4 regions of the Kitasatospora sp. NPDC057198 genome follow, and region 3 is predicted to be linked to each of the others. Evidence: riboswitches for the same ligand, from Rfam matches in the RefSeq annotation. Region 3 holds a riboswitch; each other region holds the start of a gene.
The links. A riboswitch is a leader RNA that binds a small molecule or an ion and turns the genes downstream of it on or off. The one in region 3 is predicted to bind cyclic di-AMP.

Region 1 (5,632 bases), on a different contig from region 3:
GTAGGCGGCGGCGAGCTCCGGGTCCTCGGCGAGCCGGGCGGTCTGCTCCTTCATCACGCCGTCCGCCTCCAGGGTGCCGATCAGCGAGGCGGCCCGGGGGCAGGTCAGGTAGTAGAACGTCGGGAACGGTGTGCCGTCGGGCAGCCGGGGCGCGGTCTCCACCACGTCCGGGTTGCCGCAGGGGCAGCGGTGGGCGACACCGCGCAGCCCGCGCGGCACCCGGCCGAGCTGGGCGGCGATGGCGGCGACGTCGCGCTCGGCGACCTCGGGGGCGTCGGACGCGGGAGGGTTCTGGTTGCTCATCGGGAGTCTGTTCGTCAGAGGGGGCGGGGGTCGTTGGGGCGTCAGGGCACCGGTTGCGGCGCGGGCGCCGCGGCGTCGGCGGCGTCCACCGAGTCCCAGAGGGTGGCGTACCAGGGCTTGAGCGCCTTCGGGCGGCCGGTCGCGCCGTCGGCCGAGGGGGTCTTCGCACCGGGCGGGGGCGGCGGGGCGACCGAGACGAACGGGGTCTCGCCGGGCAGCGCGTAGTGCAGCCGCTCACGGGCCTGGGCCTTGACGTACTCCGGGTCCTGCCAGCGGGCCCTCTCCCGGCGCAGTTCGTCGACCTGCCGGCGGGCGTGCTCGGCCTTGGCCCGCTGGTCGGCGATCTCGCCGCGCTGGGCGATGTACTGGCGGGCCGGGTAGGCGAGTATCGCCACCAGCGAGCACAGCACGAGCACCAGCACGGTGGCCCGGCTGGTGAAGCGCGGTCGCGCCGCCAAACCGGGAATCCTCCACTTGGCCATCTGCTCGCCCCTCCTGCGCATGCCGGTGCCCCGGCCCCACCCTACGCGGTGGGAGCCGGGGCACCGGTCACATCGAGCTCAGTACATTCAGCCCTTGCTGTGCTTACTTGTCCGCGGAGCGGAACCGCGGGAACGCGGAACGGCCCGCGTACTCGGCGGCGTCGTCGAGGATCTCCTCGATGCGCAGCAGCTGGTTGTACTTGGCGACGCGCTCGGAGCGGGCCGGGGCGCCGGTCTTGATCTGGCCGCAGTTGGTGGCGACGGCGAGGTCGGCGATGGTGACGTCCTCGGTCTCGCCGGAGCGGTGCGACATCATGCAGCGGTAGCCGTTGCGCTGGGCCAGCTCGACGGCGTCCAGGGTCTCGGTGAGCGAGCCGATCTGGTTGACCTTGACCAGCAGGGCGTTGGCGGTGCCGGTCTCGATGCCCTTGCGCAGGCGCTCCGGGTTGGTGACGAACAGGTCGTCGCCGACCAGCTGGACCTTGTCGCCGAGCGCGTCGGTGATGGTCTTCCAGCCGTCCCAGTCCGACTCGTCCAGCGGGTCCTCGATGGAGACCAGCGGGTAGTCGGCGACCAGCTCGGCGTAGTACGCGGTCAGGTCGGCGGAGGAGAGCGCCTTGCCCTCGAACTGGTAGGCGCCGTCCTTGTAGAACTCGGAGGCGGCGACGTCCAGGGCGAGCGCGACGTCCTTGCCCGGGGTGTAGCCGGCCTTCTTGATGGCCTCGGTGATGAGGTCCAGGGCCTCGCGGTTGGAGTCCAGGTTCGGGGCGAAGCCGCCCTCGTCGCCCAGGCCGGTGGAGAGCCCGCGCTCCTTCAGCACGCCCTTGAGGGTGTGGTAGACCTCGACGCCCCAGCGGACGGCCTCGGAGAAGGACTCCGCGCCGATCGGGGCGATCATGAACTCCTGGATGTCGACGTTGGAGTCCGCGTGCGAGCCGCCGTTGAGGATGTTCATCATCGGGACGGGCAGCACGTGGGCGTTCGGGCCGCCCAGGTAGCGGAACAGCGGCAGGTCGCTGGCCTCGGAGGCGGCGTGCGCCACGGCGAGGGAGACGCCCAGGATGGCGTTGGCGCCGAGCGAGGACTTGTCCGGGGTGGCGTCCAGGTCGAGCATGGCCTGGTCGATGAGGCGCTGCTCGGTGGCGTCGTAGCCGACCAGCTCGGGGCCGATCTGCTCGATCACGGCGAGGACGGCCTTCTCGACGCCCTTGCCGAAGTAGCGGCTCTTGTCGCCGTCACGGAGCTCCAGGGCCTCGAAGGCACCGGTGGAGGCGCCCGACGGGACGGCCGCGCGACCGGTGCTGCCGTCGTCGAGACCGACCTCGACCTCGACCGTGGGGTTGCCGCGGGAGTCGAGGATCTCACGGGCTACGACGACATCAATGGACGGCACGAGGCATCTCCTAGCGGAAGCGGATGTGTGGTCGTTACGACCAGAGCCTAGCCGCACAGCGCCCTGCGGCCACGCCCGGCCGGGTCCCGTCTCACGGTGTGGCCCGGCTACTCACCGGTAGTTCACCTGTTTGACGGCCGCTCCGCCGCCCCCGGCGGCGCGAACTGCTGGGCGCACGCCGGGAGCGGACGGACGGTCAGGGGACGCGGCCCTCGTCAGGGCTGCGGCGGGGCCTCGTCAGGCCGCCGGGCCGGCGCGTCCCACATGCCGGGACCGGTGCGGGGCCGGTGTCAGAGGGAGAGCACCTGGCCGGGCAGGATCAGGTCGGGGTCGGCGCCGATCAGCTCGTGGTTGGCCCGGTAGATCCGCTCCCAGCCGCCGGACACGTTCTGCGCGGCGGCGATGCCGGAGAGCGTGTCGCCGTCCTGGACGGTGTAGCCGCCGGCGGGCGCGGTCTGCGGGGCGCCGTCCTGCGGGGCGGCCTGGGGCTGGGCGGGGGCAGCGGGCCCGGCCGGCTTCTTCGACGGCGGGCTCTTCGGCTGCTGGGGCGCGGTCGGGCGCTCCTGGGAGCGCGAGGCGGTGTCCTCGGAGGTGTCGGCGGGCGCGCCGCCCTTGGCGAGTCCGGCCCGCTTGGAGCAGACCGGCCAGGCGCCGGGGCCCTGGGAGGCGAGCACCCGCTCGGCCACCGCGATCTGCTGGGCGCGGCTGGCCTGGTCGGCGCGGGCCGCGTACTGGCCGCCGCCGAAGGCGCGCCAGGTGGAGGAGGTGAACTGCAGGCCGCCGTAGAAACCGTTTCCGGTGTTGATGCTCCAGTTGCCGCCGCTCTCGCACTGGGCCACGCGGTCCCAGGTGTCGACGGGTGCGGCTGCCGCTCCGGTGGCGGCCAACAGTGGCAGGGCCAGGCCGACCGAGGCCACGCCGGCGGCGGCGATGACCTTCTCGGCCTTGGTACTACGGCGGTGGCGAGGGGTGTTGGCGAACAGCACGGGACATCCTCTCCGCACGCCTGCGAGGTGAGCTGTCGGGTTCGGACCGGGAGGTTGGCCCGGCCGCCGTTCGCTCCGGACGCGGTCGCGTCGGCTGCTCGGCGGCTTCACCCCAAGCCGTTGGGACTACGGCGTTCACACTGGTTCCCCCGCTCCTGTCCGGTACCTGGTAGGTGGCCCGAGGGCGCGGCGGACAGGACTCGGCGTGCCGCGATCGGGGCCCGCAGCTGCGGGCATGTCGGAGAGTAGGCAAAGCTGACGAGCAATCACAAGCTCATATCACCATGATCACGCCGAAATTACGGATCTTCGATACACGTACACGAACGATCCAGGTATGTCCGGATTCGTTCCGAACCGGAGTGCGACGCGCGCCCCCGCCCCGGCGCGTCGTCGGCCCTGCGCGGCGGCGTGTCGCGGGGGCTGAAACGGCGTCAGCGGGGCGTGAAGGAGACCGGGAGGTCGCGCAGACCGCGCATGATCAGCCCGCCCCGCCAGCGCAGTTCCGCCGGGTCCGCCGCGAGCCGAACGTCCGGAAGCCTGGTCAGTAGGCTGCCGATCGCGCACTGCCCCTCAAGCCGGGCCAGCGGGGCGCCGATGCAGTAGTGGATGCCGTGACCGAAACCCAGGTGCGGGTTGTCCGAGCGGGCCAGGTCGAGGGTGTTCTCGGCGGAGAACCGGGCCGGGTCGCGGTCCGCCGCGGCCAGCACCACCAGCACCGGGTCGCCGACCGGGATCGCCGCCCCGCCGATGGTCAGCGGCGCGGTGGCGAACCGCCAGGTGGCCAGCTCCACCGGGCCGTCGTAGCGCAGGAGTTCCTCGACGCCGGTCTCCAGCAGGCCCGACTCGCCGCGGCCCAGCGACTCCTGGAGCAGGGTGCGCTGGTCCGGGGTGCGCAGCAGCGCGTACATGCCGTTGCCGATGAGGTTGATGGTGGTCTCGAACCCGGCGAAGAGCAAGATGAAGGCCATCGCCGCGGCCTCGTTCTCGGTGAGGTGCTCGCCGTGGTCGCTGGCCCGGATCAGGCCGGAGATCAGGTCGTCGCCCGGGTCGGCGCGCTTGCGGTGGATCAGGTCGGCCAGGTACCCGCGGATCTGCTTGACGGCCCGGCCGACCCCTCCCCTCTTACCGCCGACGTGGCGGATCATCATGCCCGCCCAGTCGCGCAGGTCGTCCTGGTCCTCGGCCGGGACGCCGAGCAGGTCGCAGATCGCGTAGATGGGGAGCGGGAAGGCGAACTCGTGGATCAGGTCGGCCTCGCCGCGGCCGGCGAAGGAGTCGATCAGCCGGTCGGTGATCTCCCGCACCCGCGGTTCGAACTCGGCCACCCGGCGCGGGGTGAACGCCTTGGAGACCAGCCGGCGCAGCCGGGTGTGGTCGGGCGGGTCGATGTTCAGCAGGTGGGTCATCAGGTCGGCCTGCCGCTCGCCGGGGATGCCGACCCGGCCGCTGCGGTGGGCCTGCTCGCTGTGGTGCGCCGGGTTCTTGGACAGCCGGGCGTCGGCGAGCGCCTGCCGGGCGTCCGCGTAGCGGGTGACCAGCCAGGCGTCGACCCCGCTCGGCAGGGTGGTGCGGTGCACCGGCGCGTGCTCCCGCAGCCAGGCGTACGCCGGGTAGGGGTCGGCGGCGAACTCCCAGGTGAACAGTGGCGGCTGGGGTGCGTGGGGCTGGTCTGGCATGTCTTGACCGTATCGGGAAGCGCCGGCGCGTGAGTCTGGTCACCTGGTGGGTAATCCCTGTTGCGGAGCGTCGGGGCGAGCCTACGATCCTCCGATAACCACCGTGGGCGGCGTGCGGGCCGGCCACGGGTGCGCGCTCTGAAAGGGGAGCAGGCCATGCGAGTAGCCGGTGCAGTGGTGGTCATCGCGGTGCTCGACGGGGGTTCGGGGGCCGACCTGGCCCGCCGGTTCTCCGCCGCCGGCGCCGCCGGCCTGCTCGTCGCCGACCTGCGCCCCGGCATCGCCGAGGACCTGGCCGCCGAACTCGACCGCCCCGGCTGCCCGGTGGTCGGCGTCTCCGGAGACGTCCACCACCCGGCGGACATCGCCGCGCTGGTCGCCACCGCCGTCAAGCACCTCGGCCCGATCGACCTGTTCGCGGTCGCGGGCCCGGACGGCGAGCGGATCGTCCAGCTCGCCGACCTGCCCGGCCACCTCGACCCGCTGGCCGAGGTCCTCGCCCTGGTCGGCGAGGCGATCGGCGAGGTCGTCCCGGCCCAGCGCCGCCCGGTCGCCGACGTCCCGCTGGCCGGCTAGGCCCCTCGACCGGTCAGGCCCGTCGGCCGGTCGGGCCCGTCGACCGGCTGGGCCCGTCGACCGGTCAGGGCTCCAGGCCCTCCGCGGCCCGGACCGCCGCGCGGTAGCGGCGGGCCGCCGCGCGCAGCGCCGCGTCCACGTCCACGCCCCGGTCGTACGCCCGCTGCGCGACGGCCAGCAGCAGGTCGCCCGCGGACTCGGCGGTCAGCTCGG
Region 2 (5,632 bases), on a different contig from region 3:
TGTTGCGGCGGGTGGCCGGGAGCGCCTCGAAGTCGGTGAGGACCTCCCGGGCAAGGCGGTTGGCGGCCAGCACGTCGGTGCGCCGGCCGAGGACGAACGCCGGGACGTGCGCCAGGGTCTCCAGCATCAGGTGCAGTCCGGGCCTGACCCGCTGCGGCCGCTCCGGGGCGCGCCGGACCGTGTGCGGGGCGGGGAGCAGCAGGTCGGCGAGGTGTTCGCGCTCCGAGGGGTCGAGCCGCAGGGCCCGGGCCAGCGCCTGGACCACCTCGGTGGACGGGTTCCCGGCCCGGCCCTGTTCCAGGCGCGTGTAGTACTCGGTGCTGACGCCCGCCAGCCGGGCCACCTCGTCGCGGCGCAGGCCGGGCACCCGCCGCACCCGGCCGTCGGCGGGCAGGCCCGTCGTCCCGGGGTCGAGCGCGGCGCGCCGGGTGCGGAGGAAGTCGGCGATTTCCCTGCTGCGGTCCATGCACCAAGTGTGCAGGCCCGGCCGGTGCGCCGGCGGGGCGAGGGTGGCCCTGCCGGTACCAGTCGGCGCAGGGTCCGCTCGGGGCCGCCCGGGGGGCCGCCGGGCTGGTCTGCTGGAGCTGTGCCCGGGGCTCTCCCGGTGCCACGACTCCCGTGTCCCACAAGGAAGGCACACCCATGCCCACGCACGCCTCGTCCACGCACACCACGTCCGCCGCCCTGCCCCTCGCCGGTCCCCTCACCGGCCCCGCCGCCCTGCCCCTCGCCGGCCGCACCGCCGTGATCACCGGCGCCTCCAGCGGCATCGGCGAGGCCACCGCCGAGGAGCTCGCCGGGCTCGGCGCCCGCGTCGTCGTGCTGGCCCGCCGCGCCGAGCGGCTGTCCGCGCTGGCCGACCGGATCGAGCGGGCCGGCGGCACCGCCCTGGCGATCGCCGCGGACGTCACCGACCCGGTCTCGGTGCGGGCCGCCGCCGACCGGGTCGCCGCCGAACTGGGCGGCGCGGACCTGCTGTTCAACAACGCGGGGGTGATGCTCCCGGCGCCGGTCGAGGAGTTGGCCGTCGACCAGTGGCAGCGGCAGATCGACCTCAACGTCTCCGGCCTGATGAACGTCGTCGGCGCGTTCACCCCGCAGCTGGTCGCGGCCGCGGCCGAGCGCGGCGTCGCCGACCTGGTCAACACCTCGTCGATCGCGGCGCGGAACATCTTCCCGACCTTCGCCGTCTACTCCGCGACCAAGGCGTACGTCACCCACCTGTCGGTCCACCTGCGGGCCGAGCTCGGCCCGAAGCGCGTCCGCGTCTCGGCGATCGAGCCCGGCATCGTCGGCACCGAGCTCCAGTCGCACGTGACGGACCGGGGCGCGCTCGACTGGCTGGAGGGCTCCAAGGAGGCGATGGAGTGGCTCACCCCCGGCGACATCGCCAGGACGGTCGGCTTCCTGGCCGCGCTGCCGCCGCGGGTCAACCTCCAGCAGGTCACCGTGATGCCGACCGGCCAGGCGAGCTGAGGACGGGTACGGGGCCGGGCGTCCGCGGGACCGGGGCGGTCGCGAGACCCGGGGCGGCCGCGGCCGCCGGTCGCGGCCGCCGGTCGCGGCCGCCGGCTACAGCTGAAGGCTACGGCTGGAGGCCGAGGTGGCGGAGCCAGGGCAGCGGGTCGACCGGGGAGCCGTCGGCGAGGCGGACCTCCAGGTGGAGGTGCGGGGTGGTGGCGCTGCCGGTGGCGCCGACGGCGCCGAGGAGGGCGCCGGGGCCGGCCTCGCCGGGGGCGGCGGTGATCCGGGAGAGGTGGCAGTACCAGAGCTCGGTGCCGTCGGGGAGGGTCTGGATGACCCGGTAGCCGTACGTCCCGGACCAGCCCGCGGCGGTGACGGTGCCCGAGGTGACGGCGGTGACGGGGGTGCCGGTGCGGGCGGTGAAGTCCAGCCCGTTGTGCAGGTGCGCCCAGTGCAGGCCGGCCTGGGAGAACCCGTCGCCCAGCCGGTAGCCGGTCAGCGGGAGGGCGGGCGCGGAGCGGTCGACGGTGGCCGCCGCGGCCGTGCCGGTCACTGCGGTCGTACCGGTCACTGCGGCCGTGCCGGTCACCTCGGCCGCATCGGTCGTCGCGGCCGCCTCGGCCTGCCGGTCGGCGCGCTTGGCCTCGGCCTCCTGCGCGGCGGCGAGCCGGGCGGACTCCTCGGCGCCGGTGCGCTGCCCGTCGGCCTGCTGCAGGATGCGGGCGGCGAGGGCGAGTCCGGGGTCGGCGGCGAGCAGGCCGTCGGAGGCTTCGTCGGCGGCGGTGACGGGGGCCGGGGCGGGCGCGGGGGCGGCCTGGGCGGGAGCGGCGGCGAGACCGGTGGCGCCGAGCGCGGCGGTCATCGCGGTGACGCCCAGCAGGGGCGCGCCGGTGCGGGCCTGGCGGGGGAGCCGGTGCCGGACGGGCTCGGCCTCGACCGGGTGGTCGAGCAGCTGGGTGCCGGTGCTCTCGGTGTAGGTCGACGCCACGGGGGCGCGCTCCTTCCTTCCCTGCCGCCGACCGGGTTAGCTGACGGGTTCGGAGGTGGAAGGTCTCCTACGGTCGGGCCCAGGGCCGTCCCGATTCACCCCGGTGGAACGTGGTTCCCCGGCTCCAGGCCCTGCTGCGGGGCAGGACCGGATGGATTAGGCGTGGCGCACGGTGCCGCATGGTTACGGCGTTGCCGACCGCGCTGCGTTATCAAACGTTAATCCTATGGACCCCATGATTCCAAGCGCCTTCCCAGGTGCAGTGAAACTTTCCTGACGCCCTATGGGCGATTTGTGATGGTTCGTCGATCCGCCCGGATTCGGACATGACGGACCGTGACGGAGCGGTTGAGTATCCGTACTCACGACCCGCCCGCGACCCGGCGGGACCCTGGGCCCATGACTGCTCCCGTGCCCCGCCGCACCACGTCCGCCTACTACCTGCAGGCCGTCGCGTCCTTCGCGTTCGCGTCCGTCGCCCTGGCCCTGGGGATCGCCTACCTCCCGGTCAGCGCGTGGATGCGCGCCTTCCTCGCCGTCGGCCTGCTCTACGAGATCACCTCCGCGTTCACGCTGGCCAAGGTGATCCGGGACCGCCAGGAGGAGGGCGCGATCACCAGCCGGGTCGACCAGGCCCGGCTGGAGAAGCTGCTCTCCGAGCACGACCCGTTCCGGGCGGACGGGATCTGAGGCGCGCCGCCGACGGGCGGCCGACCGGCCGGGGTTGACGGCTAAGGCTATTAGCCTTAGCTTTGTGGCTATCGGAAGCAGCCGGGCACGGAGCCCGGAGCGCCGGACGACGCCCGCCCAGGAGGCCCGCGATGAACAGCACCCTCGGCACCGCCACCCAGTACCTCGACGTCACCGGCGGCCGGATCGCCTACGACGACGCCGCCGGCCCCGGCACCCCGGTCGTCCTGCTGCCGGGCATGCTCGACAAGCGCGCCGTCTACCGCTTCCTCGCCCCGCTGCTGAGCGCCGCCGGGCACCGGGTGGTCACCATGGACCTGCGCGGCATGGGCGAGTCCTCGACCGGCTTCACCGACCACAGCCCGGCGGCGATCGCGGACGACCTGGTGGCCCTGCTGGAGCACCTGGACCTGCGCGGCGCCGTCCTGGTCGGCAGCTCGTACACCGGCGCCACCGTGGTGCGGGCCGCCGCGCTCGCCCCCGAGCGGACCGGCGGGGTGGTGCTGGTCGACGCGTTCATCGAGAACCTCCCGCTGAACGGCTTCCAGAAGGCGCTGTTCGGCCTGGTCGGCCCGCTGGTGCGCGCCTTCCCCGGCCTGTGGGGCGCGGCGCAGAAGTTCTACTACCCGGCCGACGCCCGACCCGCCGACTTCGAGGAGTACCGGGCCGGCCTGTCCGCGATGCTCCGCGAGCCGGCCCGCAAGGCGGCGCTGCGCGGCTACCTGGAGGGCGACTCGGCGCCGGTCGGCTGGTGCGCGGCGGTGGACGTGCCCGCGCTGGTGCTGATGGGCGAGAAGGACCCGGACTTCCCGCAGCCGGAGCTGGTCGCCGACCGGCAGGCCGCCGCGCTGCGCGGCCGCAAGGTGATGATCGCCGGCGCCGGCCACTACCCGATGGCCGGCCGCCCGCAGGCCGTCGCCGACGCCCTGCTGCCCTTCCTGGCCGAGCTCGCCGGCCCGGCCGGCCGGAACGGGACCGACCGCTGATGCCCCGCGCCGGACTCTCCACCGCCGCCGTGGTGGACCACGCCCTGGAGCTGATCGACGAGCGCGGGGCCGACGCGCTGACCCTGGCCGCCGTCGCCGCCAGGGCCGGGGTCGCCACCCCGTCGCTGTACAAGCACGTGGCCGGCGGCCTGCCCGAGCTGCGCCGCCTGGTCGCCGTCCGCACCATCGGGGAGCTGGCCGACCACCTGGCCGCCGCCGTCCTGGGCCGCTCCCGGGAGGGGGCCGTCCGGGCCCTGCTGGCCGCCTACGCCGGGTACGCCCTGGCGCACCCCCGGCGGTACGCGGCGCTGCCGCAGGTGCCGGAGCCGGATCCGGGCCCGGAGCTGGACGCGGTGGCCGAGCGGCTGGTGGGGGTGCTGTTCGCGGTGCTGCGCGGCTACGGGCTGGAGGGCTCGGAGGCGGTGCACGCGGCGCGGACGCTGCGGGCGGCGGCCCACGGGTACGCCTCGTTGACCACGGCGGGGGCGTTCCAGCTCGCCGAGGGTACGGACGTCACGCTGGAGCGGCTGACCGGGGTGCTGGTCGAGGGGCTGGCCAACTGGCCGGGCGGCGAGGGCCCGTGACCTCCCGGGGGCCTGCCGCGTTCTACCCGGTATGAAGAAGCGCAGCATGCTCGCCTTTGCCTCGCTCGCCGTCGGCGTGGTCGCCTCGCTCACCGCCCCCAGCGCGCACGCCGCGCCGGAGCACCAGGGCGGGCTCGCCCCGCTCAAGGACGCGGTCTCCGCCCCGGACCTGCCGCTGGACGAGGACTTCGCGCAGACCGTCGCCGAGCAGCCGGGGGCCTGACGGCGCAGGTCGCGGCCGGTGCACACCTTTTCGCAACCTCCTCCCCACCATTCCGACACCATCGGTGCGTAACACTGTCCTCCGGTCGGGAAGTCATACCGCGTGGAGACCTTCCACGGGTAGGGCCGACAAGCACGGAGGATCAGCGACATGCCGCAGGCGACTCAGCACACCGAGCCCGGCACGGGACTGATTCCGGCACCCCGGACGGCACCGGACGGCGCGCCCGGCGGCGCGCGGTCGGAGGGCCGGTCGGCCGGCCCGCGGCCGGAGGGCTGGACGCCCGCGCTGCGGCACGGGGCCGCGGTGCTGCGCGGGCTGCGCTCGCTGCGGCCGGTGGCCGCCCGCCCGCAGCGCGGGTACGGCGAGGTCGACGGGCAGTGACCGGCCGTTCCGCCACTGGCAAGGTGTCGGGAATGTCGCGGATCCACCACGTGTCGTGAAAGCGCCCGGTTGCCCGGTACGTCCATAAGATGGTCGGCACTGGCACGTCGACCGGAAGGGCCGGGCGCTTCCCATGGACCAGAGCTCGCCGCGTCGCGCCAGCCGCTCCGAACTGCGGTGCGTGCGCGCGCTGCTGCGGGCGACGAGCGCGGCGGAGCTGCTGGCGGCGCTGCTGGCCGAGGGCCCGGCCTGGATCACCGGCGAGGGTTCGGCGCTGTACCTGCTGGACGGCGGGATGCTCCGGCTGACCGCC
Region 3 (5,632 bases):
GCGCCCGGCCGACCTGGTGGAGGCGGTGGAGCCCGGTTCGGCCTCGCCGCACGACGTGGCCCGGCGCGGCCTGGCCGAGGACGACCCGGCGCTGCTGGACCAGCTGCTGGCGATCCCGCAGGTCCACCTGGTGGTGGACGGCTACAACGTGACCAAGACCGGCTATCCCCAACTGCCGCTGGAGCAGCAGCGGATGAGGCTGCTGGGCGGGCTGGCGATGCTGGCCCAGCGGACCCAGGCCGAGGTGACCTGCGTCTTCGACGGCCAGGACCTCGACGTGCCGGTGATCATGGCGCCGCCGCGCGGGGTGCGGGTGCGCTTCAGCCGCACCGGGGAGACCGCGGACGAGCTGATCCGCCGGCTGGTGCGGGCCGAGCCGCAGGGGCGGCCGGTGGTGGTGGTCTCCGCGGACCGGGAGGTCGCGGACGGGGTGCGCAAGGCGGGGGCCCGGCCGGTGGCCTCGGTGCTGCTGCTGAACCGGCTGGCCCGTAGCTGAGGAGGGCTCAGGGGACCGCGGGGCGTCCGGAGTGTGACGGTCCGGTGAAGGGGGGCGGGTGGGGCGGACCGGAAGCCCCCCGGGAGTGGACGCGGAGGCGTGGACTTCACTAGGGTCTGGCGTCAAACCTATATTCCGGACCTTCACTCTTTGGGGTGAGTCCAGCAGGAAGAAGGAGCACCCCCTTGGCCTCCCACCGCCGTCCCAAGCAGCCGAGCCGTGCGCGGATCTCCGTGTTCACCGCCGCCGCCGCGACCGCGGTCGCCCTGACGGCCCAGGCCAGCGCGCACGCCGCCCCGGCCCAGCCGAACAAGGACGAGGTCAAGGCGCAGGTCGACAAGCTGCTGGAGGAGCAGGAGCAGGCGGCCGAGAAGTACAACGGCGCCAAGGAGCGGGCCGACCAGCTGCGCAAGCAGGCCAGTGACCTGCAGGACCAGGTGGCCCGCGGCCAGGAGCAGTTGACCGAGCTGGCCTCCGGCCTGGCGGCGGTCGCCGGAGACCAGTACCGGCAGGGCGGCGTCGACCCGTCGATGCAGCTGATGCTCTCCTCCGACCCGGACCAGTACCTGACCAAGGCGGCCTCCTTCGACCAGGCCGCCAGCACCCAGGCCGAGACGCTCAAGTCCCTCAAGGACCAGCAGCGCCGCCTGGACCAGCAGAAGCAGGAGGCCGCGGCCGTCCTGCACGAGCTGGACAGCCAGACCCAGGCGCTCAACGACGCCAAGAACGACGTGAACAGCAAGCTCGCCGAGGCGCAGCGGCTGCTCGCCAAGCTGAGCGCCGCCGACCGGGCCGCGATCCTCCGGGGCAGCGGCTCCGCCGCCTCGCGCAGCGCCTCCCGGGTCGACCCGTCCACCCTGCCGCAGGCCAGCGGCTACGCGGCGACCGCCGTGGCGGCCGCGCTCGGCAAGCAGGGCTCGCCGTACGTGTGGGGCGCCACCGGTTCGAGCACCTTCGACTGCTCCGGCCTGATGGTCTGGGCGTACAAGCAGGCCGGCGTCTCGCTGCCGCGCACCTCGCAGTCGCAGGGCAGCTACGGCGTGAACGTGGGCACCGACTGGCACAACGCGCAGCCCGGCGACCTGGTCATCTACTACAACGACCGGCACCACGTCGGCATGTACATCGGCAACGGGCTGGTGGTGCACGCGCCGCGCACCGGTGACGTGGTGAAGACGATGAAGGTCGACACCCTGCCGATCTCCACCATCCGCCGGGTCTGACCGGACGGTCTGACGGACCGACGAATCGGACAAACGCCCCACCGGGCGACAACTGACGCATCGTGACACGCCCGGACGGCTCGAGATCCTCCTGTGATCTGCGACACGTCCGGGCGTGGTGTTTCTCGACCATATCGTGAGAATTATTACGCTCCGTGTAAGTGGTCGATCACAATCGGTCAGATTTGCCGGGGTATTTGATTCAGAATCAGATTTTTTTCTGACAAGGATTTGAACGGATCACGGATCGGTTACTAGGGTCTTGCCTCGACCACCGCAGAGTCGATCGCCCAAGGGGGGCGGCGGCGGAGGTCGCCGCCGAGTCCGTGACGCAGCGGGCAGACCGTCAACACCGGGTCTGCCGACGGGGATACCCCAACCGGGGTGCTGTCGAACGGAGCCGGGGAACCACGTTCCCCCGGGGTGAATCGGCGCCGGGACGACCGCCGCGCGCGGTCGGTGAGGCGTCGTAGGGCAATCTCTTCCGGCCCGAACCCGTCAGCTCACCCGGTAGGCGGTGTGAGGAAGAAGGAGTCCGCCTTCGTGGCGTCCCATCGCCGTCCCAAGCCCGTCGGCCGTGCCCGGGTCTCGATTCTCACTGCCACCGCCGCCGCTGCCGTGGCGCTCTCCGCCCAGGGCGGTGCGCACGCCGACCCCGCGCCGACCAAGGACCAGGTCAAGCAGCAGGTCGACCAGCTCAACGAAGAGGCCGAGGTCAAGACCGAGGCGCTGAACGCCTCCGTCGAGAAGCAGCAGGACCTGCAGAAGCAGGTCGGCCAGCTGCAGGACCAGCTCGCCCGGCAGCAGGAGCAGGTGACCACCGCCCAGGAGGGCCTGGCCGGCATCGCCGCCGAGCAGTACCGCACCGGCAACATGCCGCAGACCATGCAGCTGATGCTCTCCAGCAGCCCGGACTCCTTCCTCGGGCAGGCCGGCACGATGAACGTCGTCGGCGCCACCCAGGCCGACCTGCTCAAGACGTTCAAGTCCGAGCAGGCCAAGCTCGACGCGCAGCGCAAGGAGGCCGAGTCCAAGCTCGCCGAGCTGGACACCACCACCAAGGCCCTCAAGGCCGACAAGGAGGACGTCCAGGCGAAGCTGGCCAAGGCCCAGGAGCTCCTCAACACGCTGACCCAGCAGGAGCGCGAGCAGCTCGCCGCCGCCGAGGCGAAGGCCGCCGCGGACGCCAAGGCCAAGGCCGACTCCGCGCAGCGCGCCTCCCGCGACACCGTCCGGGTGGAGCTGAACGCCCCGGCGTCCTCCAGCTTCTCGGGCAACGCGGTCGGCGCGGCAGTCTCCAAGCTCGGCACCTGGTACTCCTACGGCGCGGCCGGCCCGAACAGCTTCGACTGCTCCGGCCTGATGCAGTGGGCCTACAAGCAGGCCGGCGTGTCGATCCCGCGCACCTCGCAGGCGCAGGCCGGGGCCGGGACCAGCCTGGGCACCGACATCGCCAACGCCCGGCCGGGCGACCTGGTCATCTACTACAACGACCAGCACCACGTGGGCATGTACGTCGGCAACGGGCAGATCATCCACGCCCCGCACACCGGCGCGCAGGTCCGCTACGAGTCGGCGACGGCCATGCCGATCAACCGGATCGTCCGGATCTGACGGACCGGCGCGGCCCCGGGCCCGGTACCCCGCAAGGGGTGCCGGGCCGCTTCCGTGCTGGTGTCCGATTCACGGTCAAATATTCGTGACTGTCGGGGTTTGGACTGGATCGATCCGACTCGCTAACCTCTGCCCCCGGGCCCCCGCGAGGACGGCCGTCCGACGGCGGACGGCGGCGGAGGCCGGCCGCAGAACGGAGCCGTCGCACGTGTCCGTGCACCGTCGCACCCCGCTGCCCGGCGTCCAGCGCCTCGCCCGCGCCCTGGCGCTGACCGCCGCCGCCACCGGCGCGCTCGGGCTGACCGTCGGCGGGGCCGCCGCCGCCCCGCTCAGCCCGGCCGACCCGGTGGGCCGCGGCGAGGTCAAGGCCCAGGTCGACCAGCTCTACGAGGAGGCCGAGCAGGCGTCCGAGCGGTACAACGCGGCCCAGGAGCGGCAGAGGCAGTTGCAGGCCGAGGCCGGCAGCCTGCAGGACCAGGTCGCCGCCGGGCAGGAGGAGCTCAACCGGATGCGCGGCGACCTGGCCGCCGTCGCCGCCGACCAGTACCGGACCCAGGGCGTGGACCCCACCGTCCGGCTGATGCTCGACCAGGACCCGTCCGGCTACCTGACCGGTGCCCGCTCGCTCGAACAGGCCACCTCCCGGCAGGCCGACAGCCTGCGCGAGCTCGCCGAGCGGCAGCGCCGGCTGGAGGCGCGGCGGCACGAGGCCGGCGCCAAGCTCGCCGAACTGGAGCAGGCCCGGCAGCAGCTCGCCGCCGCCAAGGACGACGTCCGGGAGCGGCTGGCCGGGGCCCAGCGGCTGCTGAACGGCCTCGCCCCCGCCGAGCGGGCCAGGATGGCGGCCGAGGACGCCCACGACGCCCGGCAGCGCGCCACCCGCGGCACCGGCCGGATCGACCTCGGCGACCAGCCGGCCTCCTCGGACCGCGCCGCCGCCGCGCTGGCCGCCGCGCTCTCCAAGATCGGCTCCCCGTACGTCTACGGATCCACCGGGCCGGGCACCTTCGACTGCTCCGGTCTGATGTACTGGTCGTGGCGGCAGGCCGGAGTGACCCTGCCGCGGACCTCGCAGGCACAGGCTTCGGCCGGCCGGCGGGTGAGCCTCGCCGAAGCCCGGCCCGGAGACCTGGTGATCTTCTACAACGACAGGCACCACGTCGGCATGTACGCCGGCGGGGGCGTCGTCGTGCACGCGCCGTACCCCGGCGCCCGGGTCCGCTACGAGAGCGTGAGCGCGATGCCGGTCAACACGGTGGTGCGGGTCTGAGCCTCGTCGACGAACCCCTGGTCACCGACCTGCCGCCGGCCCCCGGGCCGCCGCCGCGGGCCGGTGCCCCGCTGTCCCGGCGCGCCGCGCTGCTGCTGGCCGCCGCCGCGGCCACCCAGCTGTCGCTGCCCCGGGCGCTGCCCGCCCCGCCGCGCCCGTCGCCCGCCGTCCCGGACGGCGAACGGCCGCCGTCCGGGCTGCGGGAGGACGCGGCCCGGGTGCTGTCGCTGCGCGGCCGGGCCGTCGCCGAGCGGAACGCCGAGGCGCTGCTGGCGCTGTCCGCGCAGGGCTCCGAGGAGGCCGACCGGGACCTGCTGACCCGCACCGCCGGGCTGCGCTTCACCGAGTACGGGCTGCGGCTGACCTCGTTCGCCGAGCCGCCGGCCGGGGCGGGCCGGTTCACCGTCGGCGCCGAGCTGGCCTACCGGCTGACCGGGGTGGACGACTACCCGGCGCTGCTGGAGCGGCAGGTGGAGCTGGTGCGGGAGGCCGGCGGCTGGCGGGTCGCCCGGGAGACGCCGACCGGCGCGGCCGCGCCCTGGGACCTGGGCACCGTCCGGGCGGTGGAGGGTGCCCGCAGCCTGGTGCTCGGCATCGGCGCGGGCGCCGAACCGACCGCGCTGGCCGCGCTCGCCGACCGCGCGGTGCCCGCGGTGGAGGCGGTCTGGGGCCCGTCCGCGGCCCGGCTGCTGCTCGAACTGCCGCTCACCGAACAGGATTTCGCCCGCCGGATGGACGTGTCCGCGGACGCTTACCAGGGCATAGCCGCGGTCACCCTGGCGGTCGGCGGCGCCCCCGAACACACCCCCGCCGACCGGATCGTGGTCAACCCGGACGCCTACCGGCAGCTCAGCGAACTCGGCCGCCGGGTGGTGGTCACCCACGAGGCCACCCACGTCGCCACCCGGGCCGACACCAAGTCCTGGACGCCGCTGTGGCTGTCCGAGGGCGTCGCCGACTACACCGGCTACCTGGGCTCCGGGCGCACCGCCCGGCAGATCGCCCCCGAGCTGGCCAAGGACGTCCAGA
Region 4 (5,632 bases), on a different contig from region 3:
CAGTGTGCGGCGATCGCGCCGGTGGCGGTCGCGGTGACGGCCACCGCGAGGTACCCGGAGGCTTCGTTGAGGCCCATGGCCAAACCGCGGCGGGCCGGGCCGGCCAGGTCGATCTTCATGATCACGGTGGTGGACCAGGTGAGCCCCTGGTTGACGCCGAGCAGCACGTTGGCCGCGACGATCCAGCCCCAGGTGGGGCCCCAGGCCAGCATGGCGGGGACCGGCAGGGCGACCAGCCACCCCGCGACCAGGACCGGCTTGCGGCCGTAGCGGTCGGAGAGCGTCCCGGCGAAGAAGTTGGTGACCGCCTTGGTCGCGCCGAAAGCCAGGATGTACGTCAGTGCACCGGTGTGGGCGGACAGGTGGAACACCCGGTCCGCGAGCAGCGGGAGCACTGTGCGCTCCTGCCCGAGCGTGCCGCCGACCAGGGCGTTGACGGCAACCAGCAGGCCGAACTGGGCGAGGTTGGCGCGCAGGCCGAGCCTGATCGGGCGCTCCTCCGGCCCGGCGGGAGGAGTGGGAGGCGCGAGGGTACCGAGGGTCATGGGCGGTGCTCTCCTGGCTGGTGCGTGCGTGCGGCGGCACGTGGGTAGGGCGGGGGTCGGCCCGTCAGCGGACCATCATATTCCAATACTTTATGGATTATTGGACCCATGGGTGGGATCATGCCCCCACCACTTCCTCCGGAGCGGCCTTCCGGGGCCCGGGAGCCGTGTCGAGCCCGTCCGGCAGGCTCGCGGGCAGACGGCGGACGGCGGGGAGGGCGAGCAGGGCGAGCGCGGCCGGGACGGCGAGGGCGGTCATCCCGAAGAGTGCGGGCCGCACACCGAGGCTGTCGGAGAGCGGGCCGGCCAGCACCAGTCCGAGCGGCATCAGGGCCACGGAGATCAGGTGGTCGTAGGAGCTGACCCGGGAGAGCACCCGCTCCGGGATGTGCACCTGGAGCGAGGTCTCCCAGAGCACGAAGAACAGGGACACCCCGACCCCCGTCACCGCCTCCAGTGCGGCGATCGCCCAGACCGGCGAGCCGGACCCGATGACCAGCGCCTGGCAGGAGGCGACCGCCAACGCCACCGCCGCGACCGCCATCGGGCGGGCCGGTTTCAGGCGGTAGGCGCAGACGTCCCCCACGATCGCGCCGAGGCCGAAGGCGATGACCACCACGGCCCACGCGCCGGCCCCGCCCCATTCGCGCTCCGCCAGCACCGGCCCGAGCACGAACACCGAGGGCAGCACCACTACGTGGTAGACCGCGATCGCGAGCATCCCCGACCACACCCACGTCCGGCTGCGCACCTGTTGCCAGCCGACCCGCAGTTCGGCGAGGAAGCCGAGCCGCCCGTCCTGCCCCGGGTCGGCGGCACCCGCCCCGGCGCCCGCCCCGTCCGGCACCCCGCCCATCACCGTCCCGTCCGGCACCCCGCCCGTCACCGCGCCGACCGGCCCCAGCCGGGCCAGCACGGCGGCGCTGACCGCGAAACTCGCGGCGTCCACCGCCAGCGCCCCGCCCGGCCCGGCCGCCGCGACCAGCACCCCGGCCAGCACGGGCCCGACCACCAGGCTGGCCGACTGCACGAATCCGCGCAGCGCGTTCGCCTCGCGCAGCCGGTCGGCGGGGACGAGCAGGGGCAGCAACCCGCTGGAGGCGGGGAGGAAGAAGGCGTCCGCGACGCCGAACAGCGCCATCAGCAGCGCCAGCACACCGACCCGGGCAGTACCGGTGAGCAGCAGCACGGCGGCGGCCGCCTGGACGGCGCAGCGCACCAGGTCGGAAGCCAGCATGATCCGCTGTCGCGGCATCCGGTCCGCCCAGACTCCCCCGGCCAGCGTGAACACCAGCAGCGGAAGCAGCCCGGCGGCCGTCACCAGGCCGACGTCGGCGGCCGAGCCGCCGACGGACAGCACCGCGAAGGGCAGCGCCACGAACGACACCCGGTCCCCCAGGACCGACAACGACTGGCCGACGAACAGCCGGGCGAACTGGCGCTCGGTACGGAGCACTTCAGGGACCGGAACGCGCATGGGACCTCCTCGACGAACCCGGCGCACCCGGCACACCCGACGGACCCGAGGGGCCGGAGGGGCCGGAGCAGCGCACCCGCCGCACGAGGACGGCGAGCACGGCGATCGTAGGAAGCCCACGAACCCCCTGTCGCGCCATTTATCCGCAACGCCGTCAATGCCCTGATTCCGGCTAACTTCCTCCCCCCGCAAGGAAGTTGGCAACTCCCAACCCCTCCCGTGGCCGAACCGGGGCGCCGGCCTTCCCCGTTCGCCCTCCTCCCAATCCCACCGATCGGCCACACTTCTCCAGCCGGTCCGCCGACCTCCCGTACCCGACGGACGCCCGCCTCCCACCCGGGGCACCGTCAACAGGTCGTCCACACACCACGCGGGAACCGACGTGACGAAGGCGTGATCCCGGCGCGACGCGCTTGTGATTGCCACGTTCGAGTGAATAGGCTCCTCCCAGCCCGCACCACCGGGCCCCGCACGCGAGAACGCCGAACCCTGTCCATCGCGCCGTCGGGTCGACCACCACAACCCTTGGACAGGGGCGGGGGAACCACGATTGTTGCCGTTCCCCACGGCTAGGGGTGAAGCCGTCCGCACCGGGTGAACCGGGGCGCGGCGGCCGGGCCTCCCTCCCGGTCCGAACCCGACAGCTCACCTCGCAGGCGTGCGGAGAGGATCTCGCATGCTCTTCACGGGTCCGGGACGTCACCGCCGACAGGGTCCGGCGGAGAAGGCGGCCGAGCGCGCGATCGCGGCGGCCGGTGTGGCCGGCGTCGGCATCGCCCTGCCGCTGCTCGCCGTGTCCGGCGCGCACGCCGCGCCCAGCGCGGTCTGGGACCGGGTCGCCGAGTGCGAAAGCGGAGGGAACTGGAGTTCCGACGCGGGCAACGGCCTCTACGGCGGCCTGCAGATCAACGCCCAGCGCTGGACCGACTACGGCGGCACCCAGTTCGCCCCGCTGCCGAACGGGGCCACCCGCAGCCAGCAGATCGCCGTCGCCGAGCGGATCCTGGCCACCGAGGGCCCCTCGCCCTGGTCCTCGTGCGTGGACGAGTCGGGCCTGAGCACCGCCACCGCGCCGGGCGTCGTCGACGACAACGACTCGGCCGACGAGACCGGTTCGCTGCGCGGCGCCCGCGGCATCGCGGCGGTCAACGCCGCCCCGGACGGCAGCACCGTCCCGAGCGGGAACGCCGCCCCGGTGTTCTCCGGCCTGCCGGGCTACGACCCGGTCTCGCACGTGTACTGGTACGAGAAGAACGGCGCCTGGTTCTGGACCAGCCACCAGAGCCTGTACGAGCGCTACATGCAGCTGAGCCGTCCCCAGCCGCAACCGAGCACCTCCGCCCCGACCGCGCCCACCACGGACCCCACGGGCGCCCCGGCCACGCCGAGCACCCCGTCGGCCTCCCCGGCCACCCCGCTGCTGCCCACCGACCCGACCGCCACGCCCAGCCCGACCGCGCCCACCGACGGCACCAACGGCAACGGGAACGGGAACGGCGACCCGAACGGCACCGGCAACAACGGGAACGGAAACGGGAACAACGGGAATGGGAACGGGAACGGCCTGTTCCCCACCCTCCCGGCCACCCCGTCGCCCAGCCCGTCCGGCAGTACCGACTCCTCCGGCGCCACCGGCACCGCCGCCCCCGACGCCTCACCCACCAGCGGCACGGCGACCCCGGCCCCGGCCGCCACGCCGGACGTCCCGGCCACCCCGGCGGCTCAAGCCGCAGCCCCGTCCGCGCTGCCCTACACCGTCTCCCCCGGTGACAGCCTGGCCGGCATCGCCCGCGAGCACGCGCTGGACGGCGGCTGGTCCGAGCTCTACAAGTCGAACCAGCAGGTGGTCGGCGAGAACCCGGACCTGATCCGCCCGGGCCAGGTGCTCGAGCTGGGCTGATCCGCCCCCGGCTGAGCCGCCGTCACTTCGGGACGGCGGCCAGCCCGGTGCAGCCGCGCAGGCCGTCGCGGCGCTGCTGGGCGGCCTTCGCGGCGTTCCCGCCCTGCGGGACGGGTACGCCCCGGCCGTCGATGTGGGCGGGGGTGAAGGTCTCGCCGGTGACGCGGCCGTCGGCGGTGACGGTGAGCGTGGTGACGCCTGTCTCGTCGGAGGCGGTGTAGTTCGAGGTGCCGTACCAGAGGAAGTTGCCGAAGCCGTACGCCACGTAGGTCTTCCCGAGCATGCCCGCGCCGAGCATGGTGTGGGCGTGGGTGCCGACCACGGCGGTCGCTCCGGCGTCGGCGAGCTTCTTGGCGAGGCCGCTCTGCGCGCGGGTCGGGCAGGCCACGCCCTCGTCGCCCCAGTGCAGGTAGACCAGGACCACCGGCGCCTGCGCCTTCGCCGCGGTGACGGCGCGCAGCAGCGCGGTCTCGTCGAGGGCGGAGGCGATGCCCGGCTTGTGGGCGCCGGCCCGCCACTTCTGGTTGGTGATCTCGTTGACCTGACTGGCCGCCAGCACGGCGACCTTCACGCCGCGCACGGTGGTGACGTACGGGGCGTACGCCTCCTGCGCGTCCTTGCCGATGCCGACCACGGGTATCGGGGAGGCGGCCTTGGCGGCGAGGGTGTCGGCGAGGCCGTCGGGGCCGAAGTCGACGGCGTGGTTGTTGGCCTGGGAGACCACGTCGACGCCGGCGTCCTTGAGCGCGTCGAGCGCCTTGGGGGTGGTGCGGAAGGTGTAGGTCTTGGGTTCGGCCTTGCCCCGGCTGGTGATCGCGGTCTCCAGGTTGAGCACCGCCAGGTCGGCGGCGGAGAGCGTCGCGGAGATCGGGCCGAGTGCGGTGTCGGCCCTGCCCGCTCCGAGCCGGGAGGCGGTGCGCCCCTCGAAGTGGACGTCCCCGGCGAACGCCACCGTGATGCTGCCGCCGGGGCTCGCCGGGGCGCTCCCCTCCGACGCCCCGGGGGCCGGTCCGGTGGACGCGGCGGCCGTCGGCGCGGGCGTCGCGGACGCCGAGGCCGCCGTGCCGGTGGCGGTAGCGGTGCCGGCGCCGGCCCGGTCCGTGGAGGGCTCCGACCCGCCGCACCCGGCGACGGTGCTGAGCAGTAGGACGACGGCGGCGGCTGTGCCGACCGTGGTGCGGTGCATGAACGGACCCCCCGGCAGTTCGGTGACGACGCACTTTATCTGCGCCGGTCGAACACCGGAAGTCCACACGGACACCGAATGATCACGATCCCGGTCCCGTCCCGTCCGGGGCCGTCCCGGGCCGGGCCCGCAACGTCCTGAAGGCCCGTCCGCTCAGGCCACCACCCCGGCGGCGCGCAGCAGCCAGCGGTTGGTCCGGCCGACCAGTCCGGCCCGGTCGAGCACCGAGACGACCTTCTGGGCCATCTCGATCTTGGTGGCCCGCCAGCGCGGGTTGGCGCGGGCGGCCGCCCTGCCGACCTTGGGGTCGATGCCGACGGCGGCGTAGAGCCGGGGGTGGATCAGCGCGGTGGTGGCGTAGTAGACGATCAGTCCGATGAACAGCTGCTCGTACCGGCGGCGGACCGGGCCGAGGCGCTTGCGGACGAGTTCCTCGCGGGCGTAGCTGATGTGCCGGGCCTCCTCGATGACGTGGATCCGGGAGACCTGGCGGGTGAGCGGCTGGAGGGTGTCGTCGTTCATCA

Region 1: linked by a shared signal. The riboswitch ahead of ACFUEL_RS11470 (transglycosylase family protein) and the one ahead of ACFUEL_RS18955 (NlpC/P60 family protein) in region 3 are both predicted to bind cyclic di-AMP.
Region 2: linked by a shared signal. The riboswitch ahead of ACFUEL_RS08070 (M23 family metallopeptidase) and the one ahead of ACFUEL_RS18955 (NlpC/P60 family protein) in region 3 are both predicted to bind cyclic di-AMP.
Region 4: linked by a shared signal. The riboswitch ahead of ACFUEL_RS20205 (transglycosylase family protein) and the one ahead of ACFUEL_RS18955 (NlpC/P60 family protein) in region 3 are both predicted to bind cyclic di-AMP.

What each region holds. Positions count from the first base shown of each region.
Region 1 covers NZ_JBHUWH010000069.1:5,418-11,049, forward strand. Annotated here, with positions in the region: gene ACFUEL_RS11455 (DUF501 domain-containing protein) at 1-303, opposite strand, end outside; gene ACFUEL_RS11460 (septum formation initiator family protein) at 345-761, opposite strand; gene eno (phosphopyruvate hydratase) at 889-2,178, opposite strand; gene ACFUEL_RS11470 (transglycosylase family protein) at 2,469-3,164, opposite strand; cyclic di-AMP (ydaO/yuaA leader) riboswitch at 3,168-3,346, opposite strand; gene ACFUEL_RS11475 (cytochrome P450) at 3,599-4,843, opposite strand; gene ACFUEL_RS11480 (SDR family NAD(P)-dependent oxidoreductase) at 5,000-5,419, shown strand; gene ACFUEL_RS11485 (MazG family protein) at 5,484-5,632, opposite strand, start outside.
Region 2 covers NZ_JBHUWH010000044.1:19,599-25,230, reverse strand. Annotated here, with positions in the region: gene ACFUEL_RS08080 (helix-turn-helix domain-containing protein) at 1-466, opposite strand, end outside; gene ACFUEL_RS08075 (SDR family oxidoreductase) at 643-1,476, shown strand; gene ACFUEL_RS08070 (M23 family metallopeptidase) at 1,586-2,452, opposite strand; cyclic di-AMP (ydaO/yuaA leader) riboswitch at 2,463-2,625, opposite strand; gene ACFUEL_RS08065 (YiaA/YiaB family inner membrane protein) at 2,852-3,142, shown strand; gene ACFUEL_RS08060 (alpha/beta fold hydrolase) at 3,274-4,128, shown strand; gene ACFUEL_RS08055 (TetR-like C-terminal domain-containing protein) at 4,128-4,712, shown strand; gene ACFUEL_RS08050 (hypothetical protein) at 4,744-4,935, shown strand; gene ACFUEL_RS08045 (hypothetical protein) at 5,086-5,319, shown strand; gene ACFUEL_RS08040 (SpoIIE family protein phosphatase) at 5,453-5,632, shown strand, end outside.
Region 3 covers NZ_JBHUWH010000154.1:914-6,545, forward strand. Annotated here, with positions in the region: gene ACFUEL_RS18945 (NYN domain-containing protein) at 1-496, shown strand, start outside; gene ACFUEL_RS18950 (NlpC/P60 family protein) at 682-1,719, shown strand; cyclic di-AMP (ydaO/yuaA leader) riboswitch at 2,098-2,252, shown strand; gene ACFUEL_RS18955 (NlpC/P60 family protein) at 2,263-3,333, shown strand; gene ACFUEL_RS18960 (NlpC/P60 family protein) at 3,542-4,603, shown strand; gene ACFUEL_RS18965 (hypothetical protein) at 4,822-5,632, shown strand, end outside.
Region 4 covers NZ_JBHUWH010000174.1:2,610-8,241, forward strand. Annotated here, with positions in the region: gene ACFUEL_RS20195 (MFS transporter) at 1-545, opposite strand, end outside; gene ACFUEL_RS20200 (MFS transporter) at 664-2,022, opposite strand; cyclic di-AMP (ydaO/yuaA leader) riboswitch at 2,527-2,695, shown strand; gene ACFUEL_RS20205 (transglycosylase family protein) at 2,699-3,922, shown strand; gene ACFUEL_RS20210 (CapA family protein) at 3,945-5,108, opposite strand; gene ACFUEL_RS20215 (diiron oxygenase) at 5,262-5,632, opposite strand, start outside.